Regions from separate parts of the Streptomyces sp. NPDC032822 genome, predicted to be linked through region 1. Evidence: riboswitches for the same ligand, from Rfam matches in the RefSeq annotation. Region 1 holds a riboswitch; each other region holds the start of a gene.
The links. Region 1 has a riboswitch for cyclic di-AMP ahead of ACZ5VD_RS12510 (M23 family metallopeptidase). Riboswitches for the same ligand answer to the same signal wherever they lie in the genome.
Positions count from the first base shown of each region.

Region 2: linked by a shared signal. The riboswitch ahead of ACZ5VD_RS11830 (C40 family peptidase) and the one ahead of ACZ5VD_RS12510 (M23 family metallopeptidase) in region 1 are both predicted to bind cyclic di-AMP.
Region 3: linked by a shared signal. The riboswitch ahead of ACZ5VD_RS07710 (M23 family metallopeptidase) and the one ahead of ACZ5VD_RS12510 (M23 family metallopeptidase) in region 1 are both predicted to bind cyclic di-AMP.

Region 1 is NZ_JBVIOL010000004.1:21,755-24,976, reverse strand. It holds gene ACZ5VD_RS12520 (alginate lyase family protein) at 548-1,768, shown strand; tRNA gene ACZ5VD_RS12515 (tRNA-Met) at 1,819-1,892, shown strand; cyclic di-AMP (ydaO/yuaA leader) riboswitch at 2,188-2,343, shown strand; gene ACZ5VD_RS12510 (M23 family metallopeptidase) at 2,355-3,222, shown strand, end outside.
Region 2 is NZ_JBVIOL010000003.1:606,345-609,566, reverse strand. It holds gene ACZ5VD_RS11840 (helix-turn-helix domain-containing protein) at 1-604, opposite strand, end outside; gene ACZ5VD_RS11835 (ATP-binding protein) at 819-1,277, shown strand; gene ACZ5VD_RS11830 (C40 family peptidase) at 1,376-1,849, opposite strand; cyclic di-AMP (ydaO/yuaA leader) riboswitch at 1,853-1,986, opposite strand; gene ACZ5VD_RS11825 (hypothetical protein) at 2,404-2,709, opposite strand; gene ACZ5VD_RS11820 (ATP-dependent Clp protease proteolytic subunit) at 2,717-3,222, opposite strand, start outside.
Region 3 is NZ_JBVIOL010000002.1:461,112-464,333, forward strand. It holds gene ACZ5VD_RS07705 (GDSL-type esterase/lipase family protein) at 1-358, opposite strand, end outside; gene ACZ5VD_RS07710 (M23 family metallopeptidase) at 587-1,534, opposite strand; cyclic di-AMP (ydaO/yuaA leader) riboswitch at 1,537-1,696, opposite strand; gene ACZ5VD_RS07715 (alpha-galactosidase) at 2,004-3,222, opposite strand, start outside.

The sequences.
Region 1 (3,222 bases):
TCCTCGGAACGGCGCGGAATCCGTTCCTCAAAAGGGAACCGGCACCTCCCGCGCCGCCCCTGCGGGCGAACACCCCCCGACACGTCCCCTTCTCGCCGTACGCCCCTGACGCCCCATCGAGACAATGGACTACGCCCCCCCGCCTCCCGATCATCGATGCCGGGCCGACGGCCATCTCTCGACCGACTGAGTCATGACGACAGTCACTTCTCGACCGACCGGGTCGGGGCGAGGGCCACTTCTCGACCGGCCGGGTCGGGGCGACGGCGACTTCTCGGTCTACCGGGTCGGGGCGACGGCCACTTCTCGACCGATCGGGTCGGGGCGACGGCGACTTCTCGGCCTGCCGAGTCGGGTGGTGGGTGGGCGGGGGCTTGGGGGTCTGGGGGTGGAGCCTCCAGGGGTGGGGGCTTGTTGGGTGGTCGAGGTGGGTGGGGTACGGGGCTCGGCGCGGGGGCCGATTGGCTCAACAGATGCTGCGGGTTCGGGGTGGGGCAGGTCACCCTGCGAAAGGACCCGGTCCGACACGACCCCCGCGGAGGTGGCAATGAGGTCTGCCCGCAGACGTACGGTGACGCTCCTTTCCGTGACCCTGCTCACGGGACTTCTCGCGTCCTGCGGAGCAACCGACACGGGTACCCGCACGATGGCCAGGGCCCTGCCCCCCGACGCCGCGTTCACCCACCCCGGCGTGCTCGTGAGCAAGGCACAGCTGGACGTCGTACGGGAGAACGTGACCGCGGGGAAGCAGCCGTGGCTGAAGGCGTACCTGGGCATGCGGGACAGCAAGTACGGGGCGTACAAGTACCGGGCCCAGCCGTACGCCACCGTCGCCTGCCCCGCCGGCGACAAGGCCGGGCACGGCTGCGTGGAGGAGCGCGAGGACGCCATCGCCGCGTACACGCAGGCCCTGCTGTTCAGCGTCACCGGCAAGCCGCAGCACGCGGTGAAGGCCAGGGAGATCATGGACGCCTGGTCCGCGACGATGAGACGGCACACGGAGGAGAACGCCGGGCTGCAGACGGGCTGGGCCGGGGCGACCTGGGCGCGGGCCGCCGAGATCGTGCGGCACACGCCGGGGGGCGGGTGGCCGGCGGACCGGGTACGGCGGTTCGAGGGAATGCTGCGGAACGTCTATCTGCCCGAAGTCACCAAGAAGGTCCCGGACTTCAACGGCAACTGGGACCTCGTGATGACGGACGCGGCCATCGGCATCGCCGTCTTCCTCGACGACCACGCGGCCTTCGGCCACGCCCTGGAACGCTTCCGGGAGCGCGTACCCGCCTACTTCTACCTGGAGAAGGACGGCGGCGTCCCACTCACCCCGCCCGGTTCGAGCAACGACAACGCGCAGAAGCTGACGGCCTACTGGTTCGGGCAGGCGACGTACAAGGACGGCATCTCCCAGGAGACCTGCCGCAACTTCAAGCACGTCGGCTACTCGATCGCCGCCACCGCCCACGTCGCCGAGACCGCCTGGCACCAGGGCGTCGACCTGTACGGCGAGGTCAAGGACCGGCTGGCGGTGACCCTCGACTTCCACTCCCGTTACCAGGCCGGCGAGTCCGCGCCCCTCTGGCTGTGCGGCGGGAAGGTGGAGCGGACGATGGGACCGGACCTGGAGGTCGCCCTCAACCACCTGGAGGACCGGCTCGACGTCGATGTCCCGGTCGCGCACAAGCTCGCCGAGGAACACCGGCCCGCCGGTACCGACGACCTGTTCGTGTCCTGGGAGACGCTCACGCACGCCGGCAATCCGGGTGGCTGACACCGTGGTGAACGACGTCCCGCGAATGGCGTACACTGGAGTCACAACGACGCGGGGTGGAGCAGCTCGGTAGCTCGCTGGGCTCATAACCCAGAGGTCGCAGGTTCAAATCCTGTCCCCGCTACTGAAGGCCAAAGGCCGGAATCCAGAAATGGGTTCCGGCCTTTGGTGTGTCCGGCTCTCCCGTTGGAATGACGGAAGGTGACCGGGTGAGTGCCCTCCGCATCGCAGCTGACATCCTGTCAATCGCTGTGAAGGTGCTGAGGTTCGGTCAACTCGCCCGTTTTTCGCCGGTCATGGGCCGTAAGTTCCCGGCGGAAAGCTTAATGATCAAGTGGAACAGCTTGGAATCGAGGCCCCGGGTCTATTAACGTTCGATAACGCAGCGCGGTCGTCCCAGCCGTCACAAGAGACGGCTCCGTGCTCACGCGCCGAATCCTGCAAGGAACCGGGGAACCACTACTTGGGGTGAATCGCGCGGATGCCACCGTGGAACCACGGCCGGTATACGCGCGTAGGAGACCTTCCTGCTCCGAACCCGTCAGCTAACCCGGTAGGCGAGAAGGAAGGAAAGGAGCACGCCCACGTGGCGTCCAACCCGCCTGCCCCAGAAGCCCCGTTCGTGCCGGGCCAGCGTGACAGCGAGACCTTCGGCTACGGCACCTATCGCACCGACGAGGGCCCCTGGACGGAGTGGAATCCCACCGAGGAGTCCCTCCGCCCCGTTCGTGGCCGGCACCGCGTGGCCAAGCAGCGTGGCGGTCTCGCCCGCAGCTCCACCGTCCTCGGCGTCGGTGTCATAGCCGCAGTCGGCGCGGGCGGCATGGCCAGCGCGCAGACCGGCAAGCCGCCGGTGTCGATCTCCATCCCCGACCTGCCCAACGTGGGCTCCCTGATCTCCGACGACTCGGGCTCCGCCGAGGACACCACCGCGCTCAGCAGCGTCGGCACGGTCTCCGCCGATACCGAGGAGAGCGGATCCGACGCTGGCGAGGTGCTGCGCGCCCGGATCATGGCCCAGGCCGAGCAGCAGCAGGACCAGGCCGAGACCAAGGCCGCCGCCCAGGCCGCTGCCGCCGCCGAGAAGCAGGCCGCCGAGGCGGTCGCCAAGGCGGAGAAGGCGGCCAAGGACAAGGCCGCCGCCGCGAAGAAGAAGGCGAAGGAAGAGGCCGACAAGAAGGCCGAGGCCGCGCGCCTGGTCCAGCTGGCCAAGCAGTTCACCCTGCCGACCTCGTCGTACACGATCACCTCCACCTTCGGTCAGGCCGGCTCCCTGTGGTCCTCCGGCTACCACACGGGCCTCGACTTCGCCGCGCCCACGGGTACCCTCATCAAGGCCGTGCACTCCGGCACGATCACGCAGGCCGGCTGGGACGGGTCGTACGGCTACAAGACCGTCCTCACCCTCGACGACGGCACCGAGCTCTGGTTCGCCCACCAGTCGTCGATCAGCG
Region 2 (3,222 bases), on a different contig from region 1:
GATGCGCGGCGTCGACCAGCCGGGCCAGCTGACGCGCCATGATGTCCGGGCCGCCGACCTCCCGGCGCAGTACGGCCTCGTCCAGGACGGCGCTCAGTTCCAGCGGCGGATCCGCCCGCAGTACGTGCTGCCGGGCCAGCCGCACCTCCACCAGGGCGTCCAGTTTCTCGTCGTCCAGCCCGTCCACCGCCGCCTTCGTCACCGCCCGGGCGTACTCGGGGGTCTGCAGCAGCCCCGGCACGACCGAGGTCTCCAGCGTGCGCATCGCGCCGGCCTGTGACTCCAGGCTGATGAAGTCCCGGTAGGTGGGCGGCAGCACCCCCCGGTACGCGTGCCACCAGTGGCTCCGGCCGCCGCCCTCGTCGGAGCCGGCCAACATCAGAAGCAGCTCCCGCAGTTGGGGGTCGTGCACCCCGTAGGCGTCCAGGAGTAACCGGACGTCGGCCGGTTTCACCCCGCTGGCGCCGGTCTCGATCCGGCTCACCTTCGACTGGTGCCAGCCCACCATCCGGGCCGCCTCACCGCTGGTGAGCTCCGCACCGGTGCGCAGCGCACGCAGTTCGGCACCCAGCTTCCGGCGGCGCACCGCGGGTCCGTTCTGCATGGGGCTACTCCTTACTCCAACCGAGGTACCCATATACGGTCTGCCGTCGCAGGGTTCACCGCTTCGAGCGACAGATATATGCATATCTTGGTGGATCGCCACCCGTGACCGCTCCGGTAATGGCACTCTGGCGGCGAAGCACCAGTCCGGGACCGTACTCGAACCTCCGCCTTCGTGTCGGACTACGGTCCTGTGGGAAAGGGACGACGTCGCCATGGCAGACCACCTGGAAGCATCCGTCACTCTGTCGAGCGATCCCGTCTCGGTCTCCGCCGCCCGCTCCTACGTGCTCACCACCCTGGCCGAGTGGGGTCTGGCGGGGGACACGGAGGCGGCCGACACCATCCGGCTCATCGTCTCCGAACTCGCCACCAACGCCGTACAGCACACCTTCGGGCAGTCACCCACCTTCACGGTGGACATCGAGCTCGACCGTGACGAACACCTGCGCATCGGTGTGACCGACAGCCACCCGCGCTTCCCCCAACGACTGCCGGCCGCCGTCCAACAGGACAACGGCCGGGGCATGGTGATCATCCGCTGGCTGACCGCGGAGTGCGGCGGCAAGCTGAGGGTCCGGCCCACCCGCGAGGGCGGCAAGACCGTCTTCATCGAACTCCCGTGGACCGTGCCGGCCGAGCCGGTGACGGCTGCGGGGCAGCAGGAGCCGTAGCGCGCTTCGGGCCGTACGTCAGGCTCCGCGACGCGCCCTGCGTGAAGCCCCGAAGAGGGCGGCGGCGGGTCGGACCGCCGCCGCCCCCTCCAGGAGGGTCACTTGACCCGGCCGTACCAGACGCTCTTGGTCCAGATCTTCTGCAGTCGTACCACGTCCCCGGTCTTCGGGGAGTGCCAGATCTTGCCCTTCCCGGCGTAGATGCCGACGTGGTAGACGCTCGAACCCGAGTGGAAGAACACCAGGTCTCCGGCCTTGCGGCCCTTGGAGGAGATGTGGTGTGTCTTGTTGTACTGCTGGGCCGCCGTGCGGGGCAGTTTCTTGCCCGCCTTCTTGAACGAGTACAGCGTGAGCCCGGAGCAGTCGAAGCGGCTTGGTCCGGTGGCCCCGTACTTGTACGGGGAGCCCTTCTTGGAGGCCGCGATCTTGAGTGCCTTCGTCGCCGGCGTGGCGGCCGCGGCGTCGGAGGCGACACCCGGGACCACGATGGAGCCGCCCACTGCGGCGATGGTGAGGGCCGAGGCGGTACCGGCCCGGACCATCAGCGACGGGACACGATTGAGCGCAGTCATGCGCAACCCTTCGTCAGCCGCCTGTGAAGGATGACCTGTCGGATTCGGGCTGGCGAAGTTGCCCGGCCGCTGCTGCGGCTTCACCCCAAGGGCTGCTCGACCCGGTCATGGCGTGACCGTCCCGGCGACCCGTCGTGCTTGGGTCCTCCACTCCTGCCGATCCACTTCTGTCGACCGGTCATCCGTGCGGCGGCAGGACTCGGCGTCCGCCCGGATCGCCCCGCCGCTGCGGCGGGGGCTTGTCGTCAGTCAGGGATCTTGGCCCACGCTTGTCCGAAAATCCCAACGGAACCGGGGATTTGTGTTGTTACTCACCACTCACCCGTTCGGGTGGACGTCCTGGTGTTCGAAGGGGTGTCGAGGGCCCCGAGCACCCCCGGACCAGCACCGGAACAACTCATTCCGCCTTCGGTCTCCGCATGTTGCGCAACCCTGACGGGCGGGAAAAGGGACGCGCGTCTCCCCCATTAGGGGGTACGCCGTTTGGTCCGTTTCGGCGCCGGTCCGGACGCGTCTTCGGGAGGGCCGCGCGGCCGGACCGGTGGTGCGGGGCGTCAACTGTCGGAGCGCGGCGGCAGCGTGACGCGAGCCGTGCGGCGCTCCCCGTCCAGCACGCGCAGCGCCCGCTCCAGCGTGTCGGCGTGCACCTCGCGCTCGCCCCGACGGTGCATCAGCGCCAGCGCGTCCCGCAGCTCGGCCGCCTTCGTCACCAGTGCCTGGGCGGCGCGCAGACCGCTGTAGGTGTCGCCGTGCCGGGCCGGGTTGATCCGGCCGAGCAGGTCGACCGCGTCGAGATAACGGTCGATCAGCTCACCCTCGGCGCGCGTCAGGGCGGGCAGCGGCGGCAGGTCCGGCAGCATGCGCGGCTCACCCCCGGCCGGGTGTGCGGCGCGAGGCCTTGCGGCTGGGGATGAGCTCGTCCACCAGTCCGTACTCCACCGCCTCCGGCGCGGTGAGGATCTTGTCCCGCTCGATGTCCGTGTGCACCTGCTCCGGCGTCCGCCCGGTGTGCCGCACGAGCATCTCCTCCAGCCGGGTCCGGGTGCGGGTCAGCTCCTCGGCCTGGATGGCGAGATCGCTGGCCTGTCCCTGCACCGGCTCGGTGAGCGCGGGCTGATGGATCACCATCCGCGCGCTCGGCAGCGCGAACCGCTTGCCCGGCGTCCCCGCGGCCAGCAGCACCGCGGCCGACGAGCCCGCCTGGCCCAGGCAGACGGTCTCCACGTCGCAGGTGACGTACTGGAGCGTGTCGTAGATCGCCGACATCGCGCTGAACGTGCCGCCGGGGGAGTTGATGTACAGCGAGATGTCCCGGTCCGGATCCCGGTGTTCGAGGTACATGAACTGGGCCATCACGTCGTTCGCCGAGACGT
Region 3 (3,222 bases), on a different contig from region 1:
GGGTGCCGCCGGTGCGGGAGCCGCCGCCGTCCGCCGTGATCTCCAGGTCTCCGCGGTCCACGGCGTACACCCGCTCGGGCCCTCCGTCGACCGACACCCGGATCTGCGCGGGCACGGTGATCGACGAGACGTCGAACCGGGCGTGGACACCCGAGCCGGTGAAACGGAAGCGCAGTCGTGAGCCCGAGTTGACCGTGACGGCCGCCTCGGCGCTCCGGCTCCAGTGACCCTCGTACGCGAGGCGCCGGTCGTCGGGGCGAACGGTGTACGGATCGGCGGACGCGAAGGCGGGAGGCGGCCCACCGACGAGCACGCCGACGATCGCGACGGCGGCGGCCTTCAGGACGGCGCGGGGCACGGTGACCTCCAAAGGGCATAGAAAGCGCTTGCGCCACTGCGGAGTTCACTGTGTCCCCACCCTCCCCCCGCTGTCGACCCTCGGAGCACCCCTGCCACACGACCGCAATGAAGTGATCATGAGCGAGCGAGGGCGAAGGTGCCGGAGGGGCACACACCGAAGGCCGGACCCGGGGATCGGGGTCCGGCCTTCGGTGGCTTGCGGGGCGCCTGGGGCGCGGGGAGGGTGTCAGCCGACGGCGACGCCCTTCGCGCGGAGGTAGGCCACCGGGTCCACGTCCGAGCCGTAGTCCGGCGTGGTGCGGATCTCGAAGTGCAGGTGCGGGCCGGTCACGTTGCCGGTCGCACCGGAGAGGCCGAGCTGCTGCCCCTCGGTCACGGTCTGACCGCTGGAGACGGAGAGCGAGGAGAGGTGCGCGTACTGGGCGTAGTAGCCGTCGGCGAGCCTGACGACGACCTGGTTGCCGTATGCGCCGCCCCAGCCCGCGGAGACGACCGTGCCCGCGCCGACGGCCTTGAGGGCGGTGCCGGTCGGGACGACGAAGTCGACACCGGTGTGGTAGCCGCTGGACCACATGCTGCCGGACACGCGGTAGGCGGTTCCGACGGAGGCTCCGCTCACCGGGAGGGTGAAGCCGCTGGAGCTGCCGTTGTCGGCGCTCTGCGTGGCCGACTCGGTCTTCGACGAGGCGGACGCATCAGATGAACCCGACGAAGAAGATGAAGAAGACGACTTCGACGAGGAGCCGGAGGAGGACGGGGAGGTGCCCGTGGTGGCCTTCTTGCCGAGCGTGAGCTTCAGCCCGGGGTGGATCAGCGACGGGTCGTCGCCGACGGCCTGCCGGTTGTCGGAGTAGAGCTTCTGCCAGCCACCGGTGACGTTCTCCTCGTCCGCGATCTTCGAGAGATAGTCACCGGCTCGCACGGAGTAGGTCTTCGCGCCGGAGGTCCGCGCGGTCTCCTTCTTTTCGGCCGTCGCCTTTTCGGCCACCTTCTTCACGGTGGTCGGAACGGACGAGTCGACGGCCTTTTCCGAGACGGACTGCGGGGTGGCGGCATGCGCGCCGGTGGCACCGAGAAGCGGCAGGGCGAGTGCGGCGCCACCGGTTCCGGCGACGGCTATGGAACGGGTGAAGCGCTGGGACTTCGGGCGGCGGTGCTTACCCTTCGCGGGCATGACGAATTCCTCTCCGGCGCCTGCGAGGTGAGCTGTCGGGTGCGGACTGGAGATGCCCGGCCGTACCGAAGTACGGCTTAACCCCTAGCCGTTCCGGAGACCGGAACAGGCGGTTGTACCTGTGGGTCCCCCGCTCCTGCCAAGGACGGGTGAGTGTGAGCGGTCTCCGGGCGGCGGCAGGATTGGGCGTCCGTCCGGATCGGGGCGAACGTAAGCGACCGAGACGCAAAGGGACAAGTAAGTGGTTCCCTGTGCATGGCCACCTGTCGGCCGCCTGAGAGAATTCCCGGTCACCCTGTGTGCATTACAGGGTGACCGCCACGGTCAAACTCCCTTGAAAACGGCACCGATTACGTGCACATGACGAGCGACACACGGTCACGAATATGACGCTCCTCACGTGGCACATTCACAGGTTCCTTTATTCCAGAAGGAGTTGGAGCGAAGGTGTGGAATTCGGGCAGAAGCCCTAGATACGACGCAGCCGGAGAACCGTCGCATCGAGGTCACCGCGCAGCCCCGTCCGCAGTCCGTGATGCAGCAGAACGGCACCTCGGTGAACTTCGCCCGTTTCGCGGCATTCATACGACGCCGCCGGGTCGAGCCCCCGCAGCCGCAGCGCCGGCACGGGCTCGCCGTAGTGCTGCGCCTGGAGCCAGGCGAGGACGACGGTCTCGTCGCCGAGCACGTACTGCACGGCGCTCGACCCGCCCGTCGGAGGCCGCAGCCGGTAGAGGTCGCCACGCTGCACGAGAGGCCGGATCTCCTTGTAGAGATCCACCCACTCGCGCGCCTCGGCGAGCTCCTCCTCGGTCCACTCGGCGAGATCCCCGCCCACCCCGAGCACCCCGGCCATGGCGCTCACAAAACGGAACCGCAGCGAGCTGACCCGGCCGTTGAGCTGGGTATTGGGGCTGTCGGTGACCCAGGCGGCCATGGCCCGGGCGGGGTGGATCTGGGTGAAGCCGTGCTGGATGGCGAGCCGGTCGAGCGGGTCGGTGTTGTCGGAGGTCCACACCTGGTCCGTACGGCTCATCACCCCGAGGTCGATCCGCCCGCCGCCACCCGAGCAGGACTCGAAGGCGACGCCCGGGTGGGCGGCCCGCAGCCGGTCCAACAGGCGGTACAGGGCGTGCACATGATCGACCCAGAGGCGCTGGGGGTAGGGCTCGCCGGGCCAGCCCGCGTCGGTGAAGCAGCGGTTGAAGTCCCACTTCACATAGTCGATCGGGGCACTGGAGAGCAGTTCGTGGAGCTGCTCCCAGAGGTACTCCTGGACATCCTCGCGCGCGAGATTCAGTACGAGCTGATTGCGGAGTTCCGTCCGCTTTCGTCCCGGCTGGTACTGCACCCAGTCCGGATGGGCGCGGTACAAGTCGCTGTCCGGGTTGACCATCTCGGGCTCCACCCAGATGCCGAACCGCATGCCGAGCGCCTGCACGGAGTCGGCGAGCGGCTTGAGCCCGCCGGGGAAGCGGTCCGGGTTGGGCTTCCAGTCGCCGAGGCCGGCGCGGTCACTGGTGCGGGTCCCGAACCAGCCGTCGTCGACGACGAACAGTTCGACGCCGATCGCCGCGGCCCGCCGCGCCAGCACGCCCTGCTGCTCCTCGGAGATGTCGAACTCCGTGGCCTCCCAGGAGTTGAACAGCACCGGCCGGTCCTGGTCCGCGTCCGGGATGACGTACGCG